One region of the Luteibacter sp. 621 genome, then DNA from elsewhere that is predicted to be linked to it. Evidence: riboswitches for the same ligand, from Rfam matches in the RefSeq annotation. Region 1 holds a riboswitch; the other holds the start of a gene.

What was found. Region 1 has a riboswitch for thiamine pyrophosphate ahead of ABIE56_RS10145 (TonB-dependent siderophore receptor). Riboswitches for the same ligand answer to the same signal wherever they lie in the genome.
Region 2: it holds a riboswitch for thiamine pyrophosphate, as region 1 does, so the genes downstream of both, thiC (phosphomethylpyrimidine synthase ThiC) here and ABIE56_RS10145 (TonB-dependent siderophore receptor) in region 1, are expected to answer to the same signal.

Annotation. Positions count from the first base shown of each region.
Region 1 is NZ_JBNDKI010000007.1:139,304-151,391, forward strand. It holds gene ABIE56_RS10090 (LuxR C-terminal-related transcriptional regulator) at 1-88, shown strand, start outside; gene ABIE56_RS10095 (DUF2589 domain-containing protein) at 256-783, shown strand; gene ABIE56_RS10100 (DUF2589 domain-containing protein) at 861-1,481, shown strand; gene ABIE56_RS10105 (hypothetical protein) at 1,547-1,804, shown strand; gene ABIE56_RS10110 (hypothetical protein) at 2,111-2,500, shown strand; gene ABIE56_RS10115 (hypothetical protein) at 2,510-2,833, shown strand; gene ABIE56_RS10120 (hypothetical protein) at 2,884-3,126, shown strand; gene ABIE56_RS10125 (hypothetical protein) at 3,329-3,526, shown strand; gene ABIE56_RS10130 (MASE1 domain-containing protein) at 3,578-4,549, opposite strand; gene ABIE56_RS10135 (HvfC/BufC family peptide modification chaperone) at 4,761-5,498, shown strand; gene ABIE56_RS10140 (phosphotransferase enzyme family protein) at 5,538-6,689, shown strand; TPP riboswitch at 6,692-6,787, shown strand; gene ABIE56_RS10145 (TonB-dependent siderophore receptor) at 6,848-9,022, shown strand; gene pnuC (nicotinamide riboside transporter PnuC) at 9,012-9,593, shown strand; gene ABIE56_RS10155 (hypothetical protein) at 9,667-10,425, opposite strand; gene ABIE56_RS10160 (hypothetical protein) at 10,857-11,855, opposite strand; gene ABIE56_RS10165 (DNA topoisomerase IB) at 11,852-12,088, opposite strand, start outside.
Region 2 is NZ_JBNDKI010000017.1:25,974-38,061, reverse strand. It holds gene lpxL (LpxL/LpxP family Kdo(2)-lipid IV(A) lauroyl/palmitoleoyl acyltransferase) at 1-191, opposite strand, end outside; gene waaA (lipid IV(A) 3-deoxy-D-manno-octulosonic acid transferase) at 272-1,537, shown strand; gene ABIE56_RS16630 (hypothetical protein) at 1,544-1,816, opposite strand; gene ABIE56_RS16625 (TolC family outer membrane protein) at 2,043-3,419, opposite strand; gene ABIE56_RS16620 (protein-L-isoaspartate O-methyltransferase family protein) at 3,458-4,117, opposite strand; gene ABIE56_RS16615 (TetR/AcrR family transcriptional regulator) at 4,482-5,138, shown strand; TPP riboswitch at 5,173-5,272, shown strand; gene thiC (phosphomethylpyrimidine synthase ThiC) at 5,343-7,187, shown strand; gene ABIE56_RS16605 (ferritin-like domain-containing protein) at 7,315-7,887, shown strand; gene ABIE56_RS16600 (DUF2333 family protein) at 7,931-8,953, shown strand; gene ppa (inorganic diphosphatase) at 9,104-9,637, opposite strand; gene ABIE56_RS16590 (prolyl oligopeptidase family serine peptidase) at 9,759-11,837, opposite strand.

The sequences.
Region 1 (12,088 bases):
ACACATCCAGGCCAAGCTGGGCGTGGAGGGCATCGCCGACCTGACGCGATTTGCGTTGCGGGTGGGCCTGGTAACGCTGGAGTCGTGAGAGCTGATGGATGGTTCGGCACAAGCACGACGTGCATCTCAGGCCATCGCCGATACCCCCGCGCCGCTCATGCGGCGATAGTGAATCCACGGCGAACTCCGCCGACGCAAGGAGAAAGCGATGCCCACGATGATGAACGCCACGCGTGATTTGGCAAGCGCGCCACGATGACGGGAACGCCGCTTGAGGGCCTGATCGAAGCCATGGCAGGTGCCGTGGTCGAAGCCCAGGCCCGCATTGAACAGGCCCAGGTGGCCAGGCTCGGCGAATACTTTGATGAAGACAATCGACCGAAAAGCGTGGTCATTCGCATGCCATCGATGCAACCAGGCGCACGGGATGGGGATGAAGATCTATACCGTGCGCCGCTGCTGCCACTTGTGCCAACAACGTCGCTGCGCATCAAGGATGTGGAGATCTGCTTCGATGCCGAACTTGGTTCGTTCGTTGAGAGTGATGCCGCGGACGACGATGGCGCGGCAACGCTCGGGCAAAGCCGGTGGGCGTTCCTGTCGAAGATGCGCAAGCGATCCGTCGCGCTGGATACGGCGGCGCGGCGCGGCGACAGCGGCGTGGGCAAGGTGCAGGTGAAGCTGCGTGTCGAGGGTGTTGAACCCACGGACGGCGTGGCGCGGCTCACCAATCATTTAACGATGACCCAAGGGGTCTTCCAGACGTTCAGGCCGGGCGACTAACCCCCCCCCACACCCGGCCGAACCCCGCGGCGCATGAGGCACGGCGGGCCAATGTCGATACGTAAAGGAGTGACGTTATGACGATTTCCGAACAGTTCCGCGGTCTGCCGATGGGCGATCTCGTGGGCGCGCCGCTGATGGCGGCATGCGAGGCACAGGTGCGCCTGGCCCAGGCCACGGCAGACTTCATCAACAAAGTGGGTTTTGAGCAGGACGCAGAGGGCAAGAGCACCGGTACGACGCGCACATCCGCGTTCAAATTCACCCGGCCGGTACAGAATGCCGCCGGCGAATGGGTCGACGAAGCTGTCGAGATGAACGTGCCACTGCTTTCCATCGTGAAGGTGCCGACCCTGGCCGTGGAGAATGTGGACATCACGTTCGATATGGAAGTGAAGGCGGCCACGCACGACAAGAGCTCGCTGGATATCGGTGCCACGGTTGATGCATCGTGGGGCGGGTTCGGTGCGAAAGTTTCGGTGCAGGGCTCCGTGGCATCGCATAAGGAAAATACCCGCACCACGGATAACTCGGCCAAGTACCACGTGAACGTCCAGGCGCGTGATGGCGGCATGCCGGAAGGGCTTGCGCGTGTCATGGATATCCTGCAGACGGCGGTGGTGGCAAAGACCGGGACGCCGAAGGCTCACGATCCGGCCCGGTCGTCTTCGCCGGCCACGTCGGCGGACCCGGGTTGAGAACCCCTGTGACCTGATGATCGACAGTCGTGGCGCCGCGGCGCCACGACCTTCCGGGAGTAGTGATGTTTGATCTCACCGATGTCCGCTACGTGAAGCGGATCGTGGTTGGCAGCAATAATCCTAACCAGATGAGCGCTGAGACGCAGACCGAGGAGGCGCGTGAATTGCTCAATCGCTGCCTCAACGATTCGCCGCGGGGGAGGATCCTCGCCACTGAAAAGAGCTTCACGATCCTGCAGATCGGCGAGCACCAGGTCGTCCTGCAATGGATTTGCTACCAGGTGGGATTCAACCGAAAGCCTGCATGGTTAAACGAATGACCGGGCACGCGACGCGCTTTCCGCTGATGGCGCTGTTGGACCATCTTCGGGAGGTGATGACCAGGACGCGGGGGCCGCGCGTATCACTGATGGAGATTGAGTTCGAGGGATATCTCTCCCGCGACAAACGCGGCGAGGTATGCGTTGCCCTCAGGCGTGGCCGGTTCGCGTGGATGGCACGTACAAAGCCGCGCCGATTGAAGGTGCGCTGCGACGCCGGCAACGGATGGATACCGCGACTGTATTGCGATGGCGAAGCCATCGTTTCCCCGGGGACGCTTGTCCCGTTTTGACAAGGAGTCGAACATGACACATGGAACAATGACAAGACTTATCGCGGCAGGCCTTCTCGCGTGCGTGGGGGCTGCAGCGCACGCCTCCTCGATCGATGGTGCGTGGCAGGGTGTGGTGCGTGATGGTTCGCAGGCCGTTCGCACGACAGTATGGCGAAAAGCCGAGGCAATTCGCGTGCATTTCGGTGAGCCGCGAAATTGCGCGGCCGCGGCTGAATTGCTTGAGGAGTCTGGCGGAAGCTCGCACTTTCGCTTCAAGCCGGCCAGCAACGGTGGTGGCTTCTGCGAAGCCCTATATCCCGGCGACTTCGTGCTCAACCCGGAAAAACAGGGGGTTTCCATACGATTCCAGCGGCGTGGCTCGACATGGTCGGGCAACCTTTCCGAGACCGCCAACCCCTGAGGAGGTGTCATGGATTCGTTGCTTCTGAATCGTTTCTGGCTGCTTCTCGCTGCCGTGGGTGGCGCGGTACTTCCTGTCGCCATGAGCAAGGTCGGCTCGCGAGGACGTGCCGTCGTACAGGTGATCTGCGGAACGCTGATCGCCGTATTCATCGCGCCAGCGTTTCAGCGCCATTTCCTTCCTGACGCGGATGTCGAAATGCAGGCTGGTGTGTCGTTCCTTGTCGGCTGTTTCGGGCTGAAACTCACATCTATCGTGCAACGGGTCCTCGATCGCCATGGCGATGGTATCGCTGATCGCGTCGTGTCCCGCATCGCTGGAGGTGAGAAGTGATGGCTGTCTTGCTTGTAGTTGATTTTGTCGCCTGCCTCACGGTGATGTTGATGTCCGGATGGCTCATCACCGAGCAACGGCTTTCGCGATTCGCGCGCGTGGCGTGTGCGTTGCTGGTCGCCGGGGCATGCGTCAATACGATTGGCATCTACGGGATGCTCGCCAATGTCGATGGCTTCTTCTATGGCGACGTATGGCCCAGCGAAGTGCTCGTTGATATCGGCGTCGCCACGCTGATGGTGCGCTGGGCCCTGCGGCTGCACCTGGCGCCCCGCGAGCCGGCCTGCCCCTGATGAAGGCCCACTGGCGGAGGGATGCCCCAGGCGCCCCATCGTTGCGCGAAATCGGCATGGAACGCGTGTAACCCCAGCGTGGCCGGGCAAAAGCCGGGAGGATCGGCGTGGGGAGGGCGTCTGGGGGCGCCCTCCCCATGATCGACCCGCCGGCAGTCGCCGCGTCGTGTGGTGGCCCGGCATCACCTATGGGGATTCCGCCATGTCCATCTCGTTCCGTACGCTCCTCGTCTCGCTGTCGTTCCTCTCGCTCGGTGTGGGCGCTGCCCAGGCCGGTCCAACCCACAGCGCCGCAAGCGCCAGTGCGCGCCCAGGCCACGTGGCCACGCTGGTCCAGCCCTCCACGGCCGCCGTGGTGGAATGCAAGAATCCGATCGAGTGTTCCTCGCGTTTGCTCTAAGGCCTTGAACGGGCGTCGTCGGGCCTTGCCCGGCGACGCTCGCCCGTAGGCTCAGCGCCGCGGCGAGGGGGCGGGTGCTGGTGCAGGTGCCGGCACGCCGGGGTGTGCGGCAAGGCGTGCCGCAGCGACCCGATGCGCAACGCGCACGCCGAAGATCAATGCCGTGGTCGCGACGAAGGCGAGGACGGCCTGGGAGCGGATCATGGCGGGATCCTGCAGGTGGAACGATGTGCTTGCCTGGGCCACGCTGGCCAGCATGCCGCCCACGGCCGCACCATGCCATCCATGCCGCAAGGTCAGCGCGATGACCGGTACAGCCATGCCGACGCGAACCCATGTCAGCAGGCCATCATCTTCGCCGGCGCCGTTAGCCACCAGTAACAGCAATGCGAGGCAGGGCACGGCGAACAGCACGGCGTCCCGCAGCAGCGGGCTATGGCGGATCGCGGACCAGGTAACCGTGCGGCGAGGCAGCAGGGCGATCCGCTCGCGAACGGCAAGAATCAGCGGTGTGAGGGTGAGGGCGCCCAGATAGCAGCCGAGGACCCAGGCCAGCATCAGGGGCAGCGTGATCGCCGGCGTTGGCGAGCCATCAGCCATGTTCACCGTGGACAGGACCAGGGCATTGGCGGCCGTGGTGATCACCGCGCAGATGAGCGTCGCCGTCAGGATATAGCCCATGTTCACCTCGCCATCGGGGCGAACGACCGCGTAGCGGCTGCGCAACCAGGCCATGGCAGGCATGCAGACCAGGATGGGCGGGAGGGCCGCCATGCAGGCCCAGAGCACGCCGAAGCTCGAGGCATGCAGGGCAGCCATCTCGGCGATGGGCAGGGTTTCGCCAACGGCCAGGGCGGCCCAGTAGCGGCGCGGCACGAGCAGCAGGCAGGCCAGTCGCAGGCCAGCCGGGAGCATCCAGTGTGAGAACGAGATATTGCGTGTGAGCTCGTAGCAAGCGGCATACGCGCCCGCGACCGCCAGATAGCGGCCCCAGGCCAACGGATCCGTGTGGGAACTCCTCACTGCCACCCTCAATGCCGCCGTCGCGACCGTTCGGAAAAAGCCGCCGTCCGGAACAGTCCCGTTACAGCTGACGCTTTCTTGGTGAATGATATAGCGGCAGTAGCCAGGCGGAATACAGCGCCATCACGAAGATTTGCCGAAATAGCGTTCCGGTCGGCAAGGCGTGGCGGACCACGCAGTTTCTCCACAAATGGGGTGCTACCGTCCGCCCATGAACCTTCGCGACCTCCAGACCCGTTTCGCCTCGACCCTCCGCGGTGGCCCGGCCGTGGAAGGCCTGGATGGCCGGGGTATGGCCGTGTATACGAACCAGTACCGGTCGCAGCTGGTCGCCTCCCTGCGCGATACCTACGCGAAGACGCGCCTGTGGCTGGGCGATGGTGTGTTCGACGAACTGGCCGAGGCCTATGTGGCGGCGACGCCGCCGGATTCATGGACGCTGGACGCCTACGGGGAGAGCTACATCCCCTGGCTGGATGGGCACTACCCTGCGGATCCGGAGATCGCGGAACTTGCCTGGCTGGACTGGCACCTGCGGCGCACCCTTTCCGGCCCCGATGCGCGCCCGATCGGTCTGGATGGCCTGGTCTCCGCCGATTGGGATACCGTGGAAATCCGCTTCGTACCCACGCTGCGTTTTCGTTGGACGCGCAGCAACGCCGCCGCCATCTGGCATGCGCTGGCGAGCGAAAGAATGCCCCCGGCCGCGGAAATCTTCGATGTCGATGCGGGGGTACGTGTGTGGCGCCGGGATTTTTCGCCCCGGTTCACCAGCATGCTGGCGCCGGAGTGCGCCTGCCTTGATCTTGCCCTGGCCGGGGCGTCGTTCGGTGAGATGTGCGAAGCGCTGACGCGCCTGCACGAACCGGATACCGCGGCCCGGCAAGCGGGAGCCCTGTTGCGCAGCTGGGTGGAAGACGGGATCGTCGACTCGCTCGTCGGCGACTGATCCCGTGGAAGGCGGCGCCGGCGCCGCTACACTTCCACGATGATCGATGACGCCCACCTTGCGCATGGCCTGGCCGGCGATGAACTACCGCCCGATTGGCCCGCTCTCACCGAGAATGAAGTCACGGCGCTGCTGGCGAGCGTGCCGCTGGCTGGCGCGGCGCGCGCCATCCGTTGGCGTTCGCCGCGTCCGCTATCGGCGGCGGCGTTGGTGGAAACGGCACTCGGCACGGTTTTCGTGAAGCGCCACCACGCGAGCGTACGTTCCGCAGAGGCCCTTGCCGAGGAACATCGGTTCGCGGCCAGCCTGCGCGCAGGGGGCATCCCCATACCCGCGGCTTACCCCGATGGCGAAGGCCACACCGCGCTGGCCAGGGGCCAGTGGGTCTATGAAGTGCACGCGCCGGCGCGGGGTGCGGATATCTACCGTGATGCGTTCTCGTGGTCGCCTGTGGGTGGCCTGCGCCACGCGTGGCTGGCTGGCGCCATGCTGGCACGCGTGCATACCGTGGCTGCGGGGTACGACGCGCCCCAGCGCACCACGCATATCCTCGTGGCCAGGGCAGAGATCGTTTCCGCAGCGGACCCGGTGGTTGCCCTCGAGGCGCAGCTTGGCGACCGGCCGGCACTGGCAGCCTACCTGCGTGACCGAGACTGGCATGAAGAATTGCGTGGCACGCTTTCGCCCTGGCACGCGCGGGCGCACGCAGGCATGGCCCGCCAGCCTCGCCTATGGACCCACGGCGACTGGCACGTTTCCAACCTGTGCTGGAGTAACAGCGGCGATGATGCCGCGATTACGGATGTGCTCGACATGGGCCTGAGCGCAGCAACGTTCGCCCTGTACGACCTGGCGACCGCCATTGAGCGCAACGCGATCGCATGGCTGGATATCGCGCGCGGCGAGATCGGCCATGCCGACCTGGCGCTGGCGCTGATCGCGGGTTACCAGAGCGTATGCCCGCTCGATCAGGGCGACCTTGACGACCTGGCCAACCTTTTGCCCATCGTCCATGTGGATTTCGCCCTGTCCGAGGTGGAGTACTTCGAAGGCATTACCGGGCGGCGTGACCACGCCGATGTGGCCTGGTACACCTTCCTCCATGGGCATGCCGCCTGGTTTGCCACGCCGCCGGGCCAGCGCCTGCTTGAGCAGATCCGGCACGCCGGGGCCGGATTCGTGGTTCAATAGAGGCCTTGAAGCGGGGGTGCCTGGCGTTGCCAGGCTGAGAGAGTCCCTTGGAACCTGACCCGGTTAGTACCGGCGTAGGGAGCTTGCAGAGTCACGGAGCCTGCCTTGGGGCCGGTCCGTGCCCGCCGTCGCTTCGTCCGTTCCCCACGAAGACGACCATGACCCCGATCCGTACCCCGCTCGCCCTTGCCGTGCTGTCGCTCGCCGGTGCCGCCCATGCTGCCGACGATGTTCCGCAGCAGGCGCGTACGCTGCCTTCGATCGACGTGCATGCCAATACCGCCGCGGGCTACCAGGCAGCCGATACGCAGCTGGATACGTTCGGAAGTTTTGGCAGTGCCCCGCTGCATGACACGCCCGCCGCCATCACGGTGATCACGCGTGCGCAAATCGATGACCGGCAGCCGCGTTCGTTGAGCGAACTGGTCCGCGGCGATGCCGCGATCAACGATAACTACGCGCCGGCGGGCTACTACCAGGATGTGTCGATTCGTGGCTTCCCGCTCGATCTCGCGACCGGGTTCCGCTTCAACGGGATGATCATGTCCGCGGAGCAGCTGATGGCGCTCGAGGGCAAGGAGCGCGTTGAAGTGCTGAAGGGCCTTGGCGGCCTTGAAGCCGGCGTCGTTGAACCCGGCGGCCTGGTGAATTACGTAAGCAAGCGCCCGGCCGAAGTCCATAATGTGACCCTTGGCACGGATTCGCATGGGTCGGCGTACGAAGCACTGGACCTTGGCACGTGGTTCACGCCGACGTTCGGCGTGCGCGTGAACGCGGCGCACGAACGTACGCACGGCGTTGTCGAGCATACGGATGCCCGTCGCACGTTCCTCTCGATCTCGGCGGACTGGAAAGTCACCGATAAGGCGACGCTCCTGCTCGATACGGACTACCAGACGAGCGGTGGCCGTTCGGCTTCCGGTTACCAGTTGCTGGGCGGCACGGAGATTCCCGAACACCCCAGCCGTACGCGCCTGCTGGGCTACCAGCCCTGGCAGCGGCCGGTGGGCATTGACTCAAGCAACACCACGCTGCGCTTCAATTACCGTTTCAGCGACCAGTGGAACGCGCAGCTCTCCGCGGGCCATAGCCACACCGTGATCGATGACAATGTCGCGTTTGCGTATGGCTGCTTCTATGCCGAATCGTGTGCGAGCGGTGCCACGCCCGGGTACTTCTTCGCGCCAAACGGCGATTACGATGCGTACGACTACCGTAGCCCCGACGATACCCGGCAGAACGACGAAGTGCGCGCATCACTAACGGGAGCGTTCGCCACGGGCACCATCGATCACGAACTGAACGTGGGTGCCACTGCGTTTCGACGCACGGTGGACCAGCGCGCGGACGTCTACGACTACGTCGGCACCGCCAATATCGATGAGCAGGTGGTCCCGGTGTTTCCCTCATCGCCCAACCAGCCCGGTCCTTCCGAGCGCCGCCTGACCGATTGGCAGCACACGCTCTTCGCGATCGATCGCGTGCACCTGTCCGACACCTGGCAGGTGCTGGCGGGAGCGAAGTTCGTGAAGCTGCACGAGCGTGCCTACGACGACGCGGGCGTGCTCGAGCGTGATACGCGTATGACGAAAACGCTGCCCCAGGCAGCGGTGTTGTGGCAGCCGGTATCAGCGCTGACCACGTACGTGAGTTACGGCGAGGGTCTTTCACTCGGGCGCGAGGCTCCCTACTGGACCTCGAACGGCAGCACGACGTTGCCGCCGCTGCATTCCCGGCAGATCGAAGCGGGCGTGAAATACGCCGTCAACGATGCGCTCGACCTCCAGGCGGCGGTCTATCGCATCCGCCAGCCGTACCAGTTCGCGCAGCCAGACAGTACCGCCGAGGGCTTTACCTTCGTGCAGCGCGGCCAGGAAGTGCACACGGGTGTGGAGCTGAACCTTGCCGGCCGCGTTACCGATAATCTGCGGCTTACCGCGAGCGCTAACGTGATCCGCGCGCGTGCCGAAAATACCGGTACGCCTTCGTACGAGGACCACCAGGTAGTGAACGTGCCGCGCTACCGCACGGCGGTCTATGCGGATTACAGCCTGCCGTTCGCGCCTGGCCTGGCCGTGCTGGGTGGCTGGCGCTACGCCAGCAGTAACGTGGCGACGCCCGACGGTACTACCCGCGTCCCGGCGTACCATGTCTTCGATGCGGGCCTGCGCTTCGCGACGTCGCTTGGCGGGCACGCGATGACCTGGCGCCTGAACGTCGATAACGTCTTCAATCACTTCTACTGGCGCGATACCGGCAGCTCGGGTGGCGATAGCTACCTGTTCCCAGGCATGCCGCGGCTCGCAAGGCTGTCGGTGACCTATGAACTTTGAGCTCTCGTTTTTCGAGCTGGCCGCGGCCATCGTGAGCGCGGCGGGTGTGTGGCTGACCGCGCGCCGCAGCCCGTGGTGCTGGCCGGTGGGCCTGGTCTCGGTCATCGCCTACGCATGGATCTTCGTCGATGCAAAGCTGTATTCCGATACGTTGCTCCAGGTCATCTTCGCGCTGCTCATCGTTTACGGCTGGCACCGCTGGATGCGCAACCTGGATGACAGTGGCCACGTGCGCGTCGCCTCGCTGGATACGCGAAGCGCCACGTTGCACCTCGCCGTCGGCACCGCCGCGGCACTTGCCCTGGGCTACGCCATGCATCGCTGGACCGATGCATCGCTACCCTGGCTGGATGCAGCGCTCACCGCGTTCAGCCTTGTCGCGCAATGGTGGCAGGCACGACGCCACGCCGCCGCATGGTGGCTGTGGATCGCGGTCGATGTGATCTACGTCGGCGAATACGTTTACAAGTCGCTGCCGATCACCGCCGTGCTCTACGCCGGCTTTGTGATCTTGGCGGCCATGGGCTGGCGCGCATGGAGCCGCGAGCGCGCGGCGGCCGTGGCAGGCTGATACAGATCCGATAGCGGGTGCGGCCTCGACCGCTGGAATGGCGAGCCGTAAGGCCCGCCATCCACCAGCCTGCTTAGCTCTGCGGCGGGAGCAGGGGCACGCATTCCGCGCCGTTGCACTCGATGTGCAGCTTCTGCGCGCGGCCATCGCACTGGGTGAAGAACACGGCGTGCTGGCCGTCCACTTCGAGCACGCGGATACCGCGGTCGCACTGCTGCACCGCTGCCACGTCCTGTGCAGCGTTGAACATGGATTTGCCTACGCGCGGATCCAGGCTGGCCATGCCGCCTGGCTGCAGTGCCGTGGCGATCTGCGCTTCGTGCGGCTGGGGTGTATCCGCGGGCGCGGGTGCATCGGTGGTGGGCTTCGTATCGACCGCCTGGGCCGCGGCCACGGGCGAGCCGGGCAGGGCCGCTGCCGCGGCGACGCCGCCAGCATCGGTGCCGAGCACCTGCAACTGGTTGCCGTAGTGGTGCGCCGCGCCGTTGGAGAAATCGATGACGATGCCGATCAGGCCGCCGATCAGGATATTGCCCCACACCATGCCGCGGATCGACGCGGGGAAGACCTGCTGCGCGACGACCGATCCATCCTTCGTGCAGTTGACCGAAAGCGGCGTGGCCGAACGATGCACCTTGGCCGTGCCCGGGGTCATGACGTTCACGGTGCCGTAGTTGTTGGTGAGCGCGCAGGACGCACCGGTGATCGGCGCGCCAGACGACGTCTGGCTGTGCACGTCCACCTTCTGGTAGCGGCCACCGGTAATCGATGCGCAGGCCGTAATACTGGCCACGCACGCCACGACCATGCCGTGCTTCCATAGACGATTCATTTCGATTCCCTCGGTAAATAAGCGCATGCAGCCGTGCCGGCGCGCAGGCGGGCCGGTTGCAGGCGACATGGAAGCGTGGTGGCGGCCCGCATACCCCCTGGTACGTGACGCCGGCGCGGACCTGCCTCCCCTGAAGGTCCCGCGGGCGGAGTTTGAGATATTTCGTAGGCCGGCGCCATATCCCCTGCCTTCTGGCCGATAGGCATAGCCGGCAACGTTTGCGGGAACCGGCCCCTGACCGGTCGGCCGGTCAGCCGACCACCGCGCCGGTGCGATCGGCCGCGTTTTTCAGAATCCTTCCATAGCCATCTGGCGGGGCAAGACAGCATCATGCGCGGGTCGTCGTAGCCCGGTGGGGGCACCCACGGATAGGGGTGTGTCCACCGGGCCTGCCCGGCAGCGGCCGGGGCGTGGGACGCGTCCCGGCCGCTTCAGTTCGACGGGTGCGCGGAGGCGCCCCAGTCATCGGCGCTGAACTGAAGGTGCAGCACCGTGCGGTTGTCGTCTTCCAGCGGTGGGTTGTACTGCAACGTGGTGCAGCCCGTCGCCACCTGGCGCTTGAGTGCCAGCGCCATGGTTTTCGTGGTTTGCGGCCCGTATACCGGGGTACCCGCTTTCGTGGTTTTCAGTGCCACCCTGTACCCATCCGGGCTCACGCCGTCAGGCATATCTGCCGGTGGGGATACCCCACCATCCAGGCCGACCACATCCAGCTTTCGCCCGCAGCTGCCGACGCTGACGATATCGATCCCATCGAGCAGGCTGGCGATAAACCGGTCGGCATTCTCGGTGAGGGAATCCACCGCCTCCACCGTGGTGCTCAGGCGTACCTTCACGAAGTACATCTTCCGGTAGAAGAGGTACGTGCGCGAGGTGAGCATGTCGCGCTGGGCATCGAACACGATGGGCAGGAAGCGGCCATCCTGGTGGCGGCCCCCGGCGAGTTTCGCGGTATACGGTGATTCGTCGCCCCACCACACATTGCGGTAGATTTCCTGGCGCTCGGCGAAGGCCACCGATTCGCGGAAATCCTGCACGGCCTGGGCCAGCATCTTCGGCTCATCGCCCTGACCAGCGGGGTAGATGAAGACATCGGCGATGATCCACTCGGCGTGGTCGATCCCGTAGCGCAGCGAGATACCTGCCGCGATATCGCCTTCGTCGGCATAATTCTTGACGGCCTCAAGCGTGGCGTCAGCCAGCCGCCTGGGTGCGATGATCCAGGTATCGTCGACCACGCCGCGGTGGGTTTGCGCATCCACCGGCACGAGCGGGGGCGCCGTGGGCGCGTTCTGCGCACTCACGGAAAAGCTGGCCGGGCCCAAGGCCAGCAGCACGGGAATCACACTCCACCGCCACATCGTTTCCAAAACCCCTGCAAGATCGAACGCGAACCCCGTGCGCGCACTATAGCCGTCCATATGCCTCATGGGGAGCGCTTGCCGGCACGCAGGCGTCGGCGGAGGAAAGCCAGGGTCAGCGTTTCCAACTTGCGTGGCTGGTGCGGGCCTGTCGGGGGCACCCGCCGGTGAAGGTCACCATCGGCCCAGCCCAGGAAAACCTCCGGGTGGATATACGATGCGCGGCACACCGCCGGAGTATTTCCCAGCACGGCCGCGACATCCTTCACCGCCTGCGCAAGCACCGTTTTGACAGCTCGTTC
Region 2 (12,088 bases), on a different contig from region 1:
AAGGCGATATTGGTGGCCGCGATCCGCCGGCGCTCCTTGTTCAGGCGCAGGGCAAGCCGGCCGGCCAGGCGGCCCAGGCCCATCAGCCAGCGGAACGGCAGGTGCGCTATCAGCCAGATCACGCCCACGCCGAGCCACGCCGGCCAGTTACGGGGCGCGAGCAGCGAGCGGGTCAGGGTAGGGCGGGGCATACCAGGCATGGCCGGGCATTGTAGCGGACCGGGGCGGCTATACTGCCGGGCCAACCGCCCACCCCGGGGATAGCGTGCTCCTGCGCCTGATCTACAACCTGGCCATGTACCTGTTCACGCCGCTGGTGATGGTTCGCCTGATGGCGCGCGGCATGCGCTACGGCGATTACCACGTGCGCTGGCGCGAGCGTTTTGGCAGCTTCAAGGCCCCCCGGATGAGCGGGTGCCTGTGGGTGCATGCGGTCTCCGTGGGCGAGGTAAATGCGGCGGAGCCCCTGGTCAAGGCACTGATGGAGGCCTACCCGCACGCCCCCATGCTGGTGACCACGGTCACCCCCACGGGCTCGGAGCGCGTACGCCAGCTGTTCGGCAACGCAGTGCACAGCGTGTACCTGCCGTATGACCTCCCCTTTGCGGTGAAGCGGTTCCTGCGCAATACGCGGCCGCGCCTGGCGGTGATCGTCGAAACCGAGATCTGGCCCAATCTCTATTTTGCCTGCCGCCGGCACGGCATTCCGCTGCTCATCGCCAACGCCCGCCTTTCCGAGCGCTCGCTGCGTGGCTATGCGCGCATGAGTTCGCTGGTACGCCGCGCGTTGCGCTGCGTAAGCCATATCGCCGCGCAATCGCGCACCGATGCCGCCCGCTACCGCCTGCTGGGCGCTGAGCCCAGCCAGCTCACCGTGTGCGGCAACCTGAAGTTCGATATGCCGGTGCCGAGTGCGGCGCTGGAAGCGGGCAAAGCCATGCGCGAAGCGTGGGGCAGCGGCCGGCCCGTGTGGATCGCCGCCAGCACGCACGAGGGCGAAGAAATGTGCGTGTTCGAGGCGCACACCGAAGTGATGCGCCGCCTGCCCGATGCCTTGTTGCTGATCGCCCCACGCCATCCGGAACGCTTCAAGGCGGTGGAAAGCGCTGTGCGCAGCCTGGGCTTTAACGTGGCTACCCGCAGCGCCGACAAGGTGCCCGGGCCGTCCACGCAGTGCTTCGTCATCGATTCCATGGGTGAGCTGCTGCGTTTCTTCGCGGCATCGGATGTCGCCTTCGTCGGCGGCAGCCTCGTTTCGATCGGCGGCCACAACGTGCTGGAGCCCGCCGCGCTGGGCAAGCCCGTGCTCGTGGGCCCGTATACATATAACTTCGAGGAGATCACCCAGGCCCTGCTCGATGAGCACGGCGGCCACCGGGTGAAGGACGGCACGGAACTCGGCGCCGAAGTGCTGTCGCTGCTGCGCGATGAAACGCGCCGCCTGCCGATGGGCGTGGCGGCGCGCCAGGTGTTCGAGAGCGAACGTGGCTCCGTCGGCAAGGTCATGAAGCTGGTGGATACCCTGCTGCAGGAGTGACCTCGCTTACGACATGCTGCAGGTAAGTTCGGCCATGACCTCGTAGGTGCCGTCGCCGCGTTCGAGTGTCTCCGTGGAGAAGCCGAGCACCTTGCCGCCGGTGGATTGGCAATCAGCCGTCATGGCGTTCTGGAGCTGGCGCTGCATGGTGCTGACATCCGTACCGTTTAGGCCGCCACGCAGGCGTTCGACAGTGTCGCGCTGGATGGACGGTGCCGAGGCCATCGCCTGGGTTGCGGTCAGCAGGGCGAAGAGGCCGAGGGGGATGATGGCTTTCATGGTGTTCCTTCCTTGGGTAGTGGCGCTTGGCCCGTCATTGGGCATGCAAAGGATGAAGGTGCATGTGGGCCGGTGCTGTAGGCGAACGCCTTCAATCGGTGTGGGGCGATGCTCCTTGAAACCTCGGGTATCCACCGCTTCGTTCACCGCAGGCGCCCGTCGATAAGGCAAAAAAAGCCCCGGACAGGCCGGGGCTTTTTCCTGGTCGTTTACGTTACGGCGTTTCTTACTGGAGAAGTGAGTTCACCGCTTCCAGGTCCTTCACGTCCACCGTGCCCGCCGTCTGCTTCAGCAGCAGCTTATCCAGCACGAACTGGTGGCGCGCCTGCGAATAATCGCTCAGTGCCGACGTCAGGTTCTGCTGCGCGATCAGCACGTCCACGATCGTACGCGTACCCACCTCGAAACCGGCCTGGGTCGCATCACGCGCGCTCTCCGCCGACTCCACCGCCGCCTTCGTCGCCTCGACCTTGCTGATGCCAGCCACCACCGAACGGTAGTAATTCAGCGTATCGCGCACCACCTGGCGGCGAGCGGTCTCCAGCGAATCCTGCGCCGCATCGCGCTGGTAGATCGACTGGCGCACGCGCGACTGCGTGGCACCGCCCGAGAAAATCGGCACATCCAGCGTCAGGCCCACCGAGGTGGAACCGCGGCCGTTGGAGCTCAGCGTGCCCGAGGTAGAGGCCACGCCCGCGTTCTGGTTCCACTGCGTCGCCTTGCTGTAACCCAGCGTGGCGTTCAGCGTCGGCAGATGGCCAGCGCGTGCCGACGAAATGCTGTGTTCGGCCGAATCCACGTTGTACTGCGCGGCAATGATCGTCGGGCTGGTCTTCACCGCTTCGGCCACCCAGGCCTGCGCATCGTTCGGGCTCGGCGGATCCATCGGCAGCTGCTCGCGCAGCTTCTTCAGGTTATCGGCCGGCTGGCCCGTGATCTGGGTCAGCGCCTCGCGCGAATCGGCCAGCGTGTTCTCCGCCGTGATCACCTGGGCCACAGCGGTATCGTGCTGCGCCTTGGCGTCCTGCACGTCCGTGATCGCCGACAGGCCCACGTCGAAACGCTGCTGCGCCTGTTCCAGCTGGCGGGCCAGCGCCTGCTCGTTGGCCTTCTGGAAGGTCAGCGCGTCATCGTTGGTGAGCACCTGGAAGTACGCCGTGGCCACGCGCGTCGACAGCGCCTGCAGCGCGGCATCGTACGTGGCGTTCTGCGAATCCGCCGACGAACGGGCGGCCTTCAGGTCGGCGTACTTGCTGAAATCGACCACGCTCTGGCTCACCGTGGCGCTGGTGGTCCGGGTGCGGCTGTGGCCGATATCGCCCGTGAAGCCGGTAATGGTGGTGCCATCGGCGCCGTAGATCGGCTCGCGCGTGGGGCCATTCGGGTCGGTCTGGACCAGGCTGAGCTGGGCGCTGACCTGGGGCAGCAGCAGCGCACGGGCCTGGGTCACGCCCTCACCGGTTGCGAGGCGGGTGGAATCGGCCTGCGACAGCACAGGGTCGTTCGCCCGGGCCTGGCGGTAAGCATCAAGCAGGTCTTCGGCATGGCTGGCGAAGGGTGCCGCTGCCAGGGCCAGCGCAACGGTGAGTAGCTTCAAGCGCATGGGTTCGCCTCGTGGGTGATGGGGGGATCTTGTAAAAGTCAGAGCACGAAGCGCTTCACCGGCGCGGCATGCGCCAGGTAGGGAAGGTCCGTTTCAAACAACGATTCCTCGCGGTAGCGGCCCTCGCCCTCGTGGGTGAGCAGCACCGCGGTCTGCGCCGGCGAATCGCCGCGGACCACGAACATGCGGCCGCCCGGCTTCAGCCAGCGTACGAACTTCTCGGGAACCGCGTGGACCGCACCGGTAACCACGACGACGTCGAAAACGCCGGCCGGGGTGTAGCCGTTGACCGCCTCGGCCACCTCGACCGTGGCGTTGGCCACGCCGGCGGCCGAAAGGCGCTGGCGTGCGGCTTCCACGAAATCGGCATGCATATCGATGCTGGTTACCTTGCCGGCCAGGTTGGCCAGGCAGGCCGTGAGGTAGCCCGAGCCGGTGCCGATTTCCAGGACCTCATCGGTCTTGGTCAGCGCCACGGCCTGCAGGACACGGCCCTCGATCACCGGCTTCATCATGACCTCGTCATGCCCCAGGGGCAGGTTCAGGTCCGCGAAGGCGACATTGCGGTGGGCCGGGGCCACGAAATCCTCGCGGCGGATCGCCTTCAGGGTGTCGAGTACCGAGTACTCCAGCACTTCCCAGGGGCGGACCTGGTTCTCGACCATGTTCTGGCGGGCCTGCTCGAAATTCATCGCCATGGTGTTCAATCCCGTACGAAAAGCTGAAAAAAGATTCGGAAGGATAACGGGTTACAAGCCGCTTTTCCTGATGTGCAAAGGCTGCGGTCCCGGTGCTTTCAGGCGAAGTGCCGGAAGTCACCGCCCGGGGCTGACGTAAGTCACCCCCAAAGGCTGAACCCCATGCCGGCTGAATGGCAGGCGGGGGGCGGGGCCGGGTAGCCATGGAGACCGCGGGCACGCGGCCCCACATCATTCTAAGGTAGGACGGCGGTTCCGCTCGTGTTCCCACTTGCTGTCGCGACAAAAAGATACGCGCCATGCTGGAAATAACTGAACCGCCGCGTATAATAAAGTCATAACTTTTGTTTGTGAAGGTGCAGCCATGAACGCCAGCCCGAAAATGAAGACCCAGGGCCCGGGGCGTCCGAAAGACATGGAGAAGCGCGCGGCCATCCTCGATGCCGCCAAGGCGCTCTTCACCCAGGGCGGTTTCGCCGGTACCAGCATGGATGCCGTCGCGGCTTCGGCCGGTGTGTCCAAGCTCACCGTCTACAGCCATTTTGGCGACAAGGACAACCTCTTCCGCGAGGTCATCCGCGCCCACGTGCAGGAACGCCTGCCCGATGACCTGTTCGATTTCAGCGCCGGCGCCGATATTCGCGCCACGCTGACCAATATCGCCAGCCGCCACGCGGCCATGGAAACCAACACGGAATCCGTGGGCACCTTCCGCGCCATCCTTTCCGATTGCCAGTCGGGCGGTAACCCCCGCTTTGGCCGCCTGGTATGGGAAGAGGGCCCGGTGCGCATGCACAAGCTGATGAGCCGCCTGCTGGGCGATGCCGCCGAGCGCGGCCAGCTCGAGATCCCCGATGTCAGCCGCGCCACCACCCAGTTCCTGGCCCTGCTCAAGGGCGATCTGCTCATCCGCCGCCTGTTTGGCTGCGAGGATTGCGCCGTTCAGTTCGCCGAAGAGGTGAAGAACAACGCCCTCGCCGCGGTCGAGATGTTCATGCGCGCCTACGCGCCGCGCGGTTAAGCCTCGCGTTCCTCCCCGCTTCGTGCTTGAATCAGCCCCGAAGCGGGGGTGCCGGCGCATAGTGCGCAGGCTGAGAGAGTCCCTTTGAACCTGATCCGGTCAGTACCGGCGTAGGAAGCTTTGTCCACGGTCGCCGTGCGCGTATGCGCGCCGGTGCCCCGTGGCGGCGCGTCCGCTTCTCCCTCAACCTGAGTCGAGAAGCCGATGAATGCCATCTCCGAAGACCTCGCCCGCGCCGCCCGCGAGCTGTCCGCCTCCGTTACCGCCCCCCTCCCGGGATCGCGCAAGGTCCATGTGACCGGCAGCCGTCCCGATCTGCGCGTGCCCATGCGCGAGATCACCCAGGCCGCCACGCCCACCCTGTTCGGTGGCGAGGACAACCCGCCTATCGTCGTGTACGACACCTCAGGCCCCTATACGGACCCCGGCTACACCGTGGATCTGGCCGCCGGGCTGCCGCCGCTGCGCGCCAACTGGATCGCCGGGCGCGGCGATGTGAGCCGGCTGGATGGCCTCTCATCCACCTTTGGCCGCTCGCGGGCCGGCGATGCCCGTCTCGACGCGATCCGGTTTCCTGCCCAGCGAGCACCCCTGCGGGCCGTGCGCGGGGCCAATGTCACCCAGATGCACTACGCCCGGCGCGGCATCGTCACGCCGGAAATGGAGTTCATCGCCCTGCGTGAAAACCAGCGGCTGGAAGCCCTTGCCGCGACCAGTGGCCTGCGCACCCAGCACCCGGGCGAAGCCTTCGGCGCCCGCCTGCCCGCCGCCATCACGCCGGCGTTCGTCCGCGACGAAGTGGCCCGCGGCCGCGCCATCATCCCCGCCAACATCAACCACCCCGAAGCCGAGCCGATGATCATTGGCCGGCACTTCCTCACCAAGATCAACGCCAACATCGGCAACAGCGCCGTGAGCTCCGGCATCGCCGAGGAAGTGGAAAAGCTGGTGTGGGCGATCCGCTGGGGCGCCGACACGATCATGGATCTGTCCACCGGCAAGCACATCCACGAGACCCGCGAGTGGATCCTGCGCAATGCGCCCGTGCCCGTCGGCACCGTGCCGATCTACCAGGCCCTCGAGAAGGTGGGTGGGGTGGCCGAGGACCTGACCTGGGAAATCTTCCGCGACACGCTCGTTGAGCAGGCGGAGCAGGGCGTGGATTACTTCACCATCCATGCGGGTGTGTTGCTGCGCTACGTGCCGCTGACCGCCGGCCGCGTCACCGGCATCGTCTCGCGCGGTGGCTCCATCATGGCCAAGTGGTGCCTGTCGCATCATCGCGAGAATTTCCTCTACACGCACTTCGAGGACATCTGCGAGATCATGCAGGCCTACGATGTGTCCTTCAGCCTGGGCGATGGCCTGCGCCCGGGTTCGATCGCGGATGCCAACGATGCCGCGCAGTTCGGTGAACTCGATACGCTGGGCGAACTCACCAAAGTGGCCTGGAAACACGACGTGCAGTGCATGGTGGAAGGCCCGGGCCACGTGCCGATGCACTTGATCCGCGAGAACATGGACCGCCAGCTGGCCGTATGCCATGAAGCCCCGTTCTACACGCTGGGCCCACTCACCACCGATATCGCGCCCGGCTACGACCACATCACCAGTGCGATCGGTGCCGCCATGATCGGCTGGTTCGGCACGGCCATGCTTTGCTATGTCACGCCGAAGGAACACCTTGGCCTGCCGGACCGGCAGGATGTGCGCGATGGCATCATTGCCTACAAGATTGCCGCGCACGCGGCCGATCTCGCCAAGGGGCACCCGGGTGCACAGGTGCGCGATAACGCGCTGTCGAAGGCGCGTTTCGAGTTCCGCTGGGACGACCAGTTCAACCTGGGCCTGGATCCGGAGAAGGCGCGTTCCATGCACGATGAGACCTTGCCGAAGGATGCGCACAAGAGCGCGCACTTCTGCTCCATGTGCGGCCCGAAATTCTGCTCGATGAAGATTACCCAGGATGTGCGTGACTACGCCGCGGGCATGGATGCAAAGGCGCTGGAGTTTCGTGCCCAGGGCGGTGAGGTTTACGGCAAGGCGTAGGAGCATCGCGCGCGAGCGCGCTCCTACATGGGTTAATGCGTCGCATTAACCCGCCTTCACCCCGTTTTTTCGGCGCCCGCCCTACCGTCGTGGCCCTACCCAACTCCCCTTCCATGGAGCACAGGCAATGGCCAGCGTGAAACCCTTTGTGAGCGATATTGAGAACATCCGTAAGCGTGCCCGCGAGCATATCGATAAGGGCGCGGTGACCGCCGGTTACCGCGCCGACCGCGAGACGGTGATCAAACTGCTCAATGAAGCACTGGCTACCGAGATCGTCTGCGTGCTCCGCTACAAGTACCACTACTACATGGCACCGGGTATTCATTCGCAGAGCGTGAAGGCCGAATTCCTGGAGCACGCAACCCAGGAGCAGGAGCACGCGGACCGTATCGCCGAGCGCATTACCCAGCTCGACGGTACGCCCAATTTCAGCCCGGAAGGCCTGCTTTCACGCAGCCACGCCGATTACGTGGAAGGCGTGGACCTGGTCGACATGATCAAGGAAGACCTGGTGGCCGAGCGCATCGCCATCGATAGCTACCGCGAGATCGTGAATTACATTGGCGACGACGACCCGACCACCCGGCGGATCATGGAAGACATCCTGGCGCAGGAAGAAGAACACGCCGAGGACATGGCCACGCTGCTGGAAAACCTGGGTAAGAAGGGCGAACCGGCGAAACCCTCGAAGCACTGATTAGGTAAGCTTGGGGCATCGCTCGCACCGGAGAAGGATCAGCATGAACGCGACCGCCGCCCCATCGCCTGCGCCCCGCCGCAGGCGCCGCCCGCTCAGCCTGCTTATCGCCGTGCCTGTCGCGGTGCTGGTGCTGCTCTTGCTGTTCTTTATGTGGTGGTGGGACAAGGAGCCGGCGCAGTTCGATCCGGTGCAGGTCACCACCGCCCACATGAAGGATATCGGCCGGCCCATGAGCACCGGCGCGGTCACCACCTACACGCTGATCCGCTCGGTGGATACGCTGATGGACAAGCGGGGCGGCTACCTCAGCAACGACAAGTTCCCGCCCGGCGCGTTCATGGACAACATTCCCAACTGGGAATTTGGCTCGCTGACCGCCTCGCGCGACCTGGCCCGCGCGCTGCGTAACGACTTCAGCCGCTCGCAAACCCAGTCCACCGAGGACAAGGCGCTCGGCGAGGCCGATCCGCTGCTCAACAGCCCGAACGATCGCTGGCTGTTTCCCAGCTCGGAATCGCAATACGGCAAAGCCGTGGATGATCTCAGTGATTACCTCGGCCGCCTGAGCGATGCCGAAGATGGCAATGCGCATTTCTATGCGCGCGCCGATAACCTCGCCGATTACCTGCAAACGGTGTCCGCACGGCTAGGGTCCTTGTCGCAGCGCCTTTCCGCCAGCGTCGGCCAGTTGAAAGTGGATGCGGCGCCCAACGCGGACGTGGCCGGAAATGCCGGTGCGTCCAAGGCGGTCTACGTCAAGACGCCCTGGAACAAGATCGACGATAACTTCTACGAAGCGCGCGGCTATACGTGGACGTTGCTGGAACAGCTCAAGGCCATCCGCCACGACTTCGGCCCGATCCTGCGCAGCAAGAACGCCGATGCCAGCCTGCAGCAGGTGATCCGCGAGCTCGAGGAGTCGCAGAAATCGCTGGGTAGCCCGGTGGTGCTCAACGGCTCGCCGTTCGGCTTCTTCGCCAACCACTCACTGGTGATGGCGAATTACATCTCGCGTGCCAACGCGGCCATTATCGACCTGCGCGGCCTGCTAGGCCGCGGCTAAAAGAAAAGGCCCGCTGCGCACAGCGGGCCTCTTGCTTTCTGTAGGAGCGCGCTTGCGCGCGATGGGTGCTAGCGAAGACGGATAGGCGGGCGTGCCGCATCACCGCTTTGTTGGCTTTTCGCGTGCAAGCACGCTCCTACATCGCCTTGTTTATTTGGACGCCTTGTAGCGCTCGATGCCGGCGTTGATCTCGGCCTTGGCCTCTTCGGCGCCGACCCAGCCTTCCACCTTCACCCACTTGCCCTTCTCCAGATCCTTGTAGTGCTCGAAGAAGTGGCCGATGCGCTCCAGCCAGTGGCCGGACACCTGCTTGATGTCACGGATGTGGGCGTAGCCGGCGAACACCTTCTCGACCGGGACCACGACCAGCTTTTCATCAGCGCCGGCTTCGTCGGACATCTTCAGCATGCCGACCGGGTAGCAGCGGATGACCGAGCCCGGCACGAGCGACAGCGGCAGGATCACCAGGGCGTCCAGCGGGTCGCCGTCGCCACCCAGGGTGCCCGGCACGTAGCCGTAGTTGCACGGGTAGCGCATCGGGGTGGAGAGGATGCGGTCGACGAAGATCGCGCCGCTGTCCTTGTCCACTTCGTACTTGACCGGCTCGGCGTCCTTGGGGATTTCGATGATGACGTTGATTTCGTCCGGCACATTCTTGCCGGCGGGGACGAGGTGCAGGCCCATGGGCGTTCCTTGATGCAGTTGGGATAGTGAAGCAGCCCAATAGGATACAAGAACGCGGGCGGACGGGGCGCGGGGACCGTCCGGGGCCGTTCAGCCCCCGGAACGGCCCCGGGCCGGGGCCTTATTTCAGGTGGTCCCAGAGGTACGTGTAGGCCAGGGCGCTCATGAAGGCGGCCTGCTTGTTATCCGCCGCGGCGCCGTGGCCGCCCTCGATGTTCTCGTAGAAGCTGGCATCGAAGCCCATGGCCTGCATGCGGGCGGCCATCTTGCGGGCGTGCACCGGCCCCACGCGGTCATCGCGGGTGGAGGTGGTGAACAGCACGGCCGGGTAATGGGTGCCCTTGTGCAGGTTGTGGTACGGCGAGAAGGTCTGGATGTACTTCCATTCCTCCGGCTTGTCCGGGTCGCCGTACTCGGCCATCCACGAGGCGCCGGCCGACATGTGCGGGTAGCGCTTCATGTCCAGCAGGGCCACTTGGCTCACCACCGCGCCGTACAGCTGCGGGTACTTGGTCAGCATATTGCCGGCCAGCAAGCCGCCGTTGCTGCCGCCCATCATGCCCATGTGCTTCGGCGTGGTGATCTTGCGGTCGATCAGGTCCTGCGAAACGGCTGCGAAATCCTCGTAGGCACGCGGGCGGTTGGCCTTCAGCGCCGCCTGGTGCCAGCGCGGGCCGTACTCGCCGCCGCCACGGATATTGGCGATGACGTAGACGCCACCCTTCTCCAGCCACGAGCGGCCCGGGCCTGCCAGGTAGGCCGGCTGCAGCGAGATCTCGAAGCCGCCGTAGCCGTACACGAGGGTGGGGTTGGTGCCGTCGGCCTTCATGGTCTTCGGCGCGATCTCGAAATAGGGCACCTTGGTGCCGTCCTTCGAGGTGGCGAAGTGCTGGCTCACGGTGAATTTCGAGGCATCGAAGAACGCCGGGGTGTGCTTCAGCGCGTCCTGGCCACCCTTGCCAAGCACGCCGTAGTAAAGCGTGGTGGGCTGCAGGAAGCCGGAGACGGTGAGGAAGTAATCATCGCCCTCGTCCGCATCGATGCCGCTGGCGGCCATAGTGCTGAGCGCCGGGGCACCGCCCAGCGATTCGCTCTTCCACGGGCCGTTGGTCGCCGGGGTCAGCACCTGGATCTCGCTGACCACATCGCGCATGAGGTTCAGGATGAGGTGGTTCTTCGTCCACGAATGGCTGGCCAGCGAGCTGTGCTCATCCGGCGTGAACAGCACGGTGATATCGCGCTTGCCCGCCATGTAATCATCGAACTTCGTGGCCAGCAGGGAGCCGGAGGGGTAGGTCTTGCCGCCCACCTTCCAGTCGGTACGCGGCTCGATCAGCAGCCACTCGCGCTCGACGTCGGTCTCGGCATCGTTGGGCACATCGACCTTGGTGAGCTTGCCATCCGTGCCGCGCACGAAGGTTTCGCTGCTGTAGAACTCCAGCGCGCGCATCACGAACTCGCGCTCGAAGCCCGGCGTGAGGTCGCGGTAAGCCGAGATGGACATATCCGTCTTCTTGCCCTCGTACACCGTGGTGGCGGAGGACAGCGGCGTACCGCGCTTCCATTCCTTCACGATGCGCGGGTAGCTCGAATCGGTGGTGCTGCCCGGGCCGAAATCGGTGGCGACGAACAGGTGATCCTTGTCGATCCAGGCCACCTGGCTCTTCGCCTCGGGCAGGCTGAAGCCGTCCTTCACGAAGCGCTTGGTGGAAAGATCGTACTCACGGATGACGTCGGCATCGGCACCGCCGCGCGACAGCGAGACCAGGCAGAGGCGGTTATCCGGCTTCAGGCACTGCACGCCGTGCCACACCCAGTTTTCCTTCTCGGCGGCCGAGAGGGCATCCACGTCGATCACGGTTTCCCACGCCGGGCTTTCCTTGCGGTATTCGGCCAGGGTCGTGCGCCGCCAGATGCCCTTGGGGTGCTGCTTGTCGCGCCACAGGTTGTAGAAGTGATCGCCGATCTTGTTGACCATCGGGATCTTGGCGTCGGAATCCAGCATCTCGAGGATGCGGGCATCGAGGGTCTTGAACTCGTCCGATGAGGCGTATGTCGCCACCGTCTTCGCGTTCTCGTCCTTCACCCATGCGAGCGGCTTCGCGCCGTCGATGTCGTCGAGCCAGAGGTTTTCGTCATCGCCAGCGGCCTGGGTGGCCGGGGCGGCGGGGGTCTTGTTCGGTTCGTGTGCCTGGGTCATGCCACTGAAGGTAAGGGCGATGGCCAGCGCAATCCAGCGTCGGTGCATGGGCGGGTGGTCCTTGGGCGAAAAATCACCTGAGGACCTTACCCTAGCGGGGTGGGCTTACGGGCCATGACTTCCTTCATATAGGCGCCCGCGTCCACGCTTCGTTGGCTTTTCGCGTGCAAGCACGCTCCTACAAACGCCGCTTCGGTCCGGGGTGATCGGGGGCGTTTCGCGTGCAAGCGCGCTCCTACAAATGCCGCTTC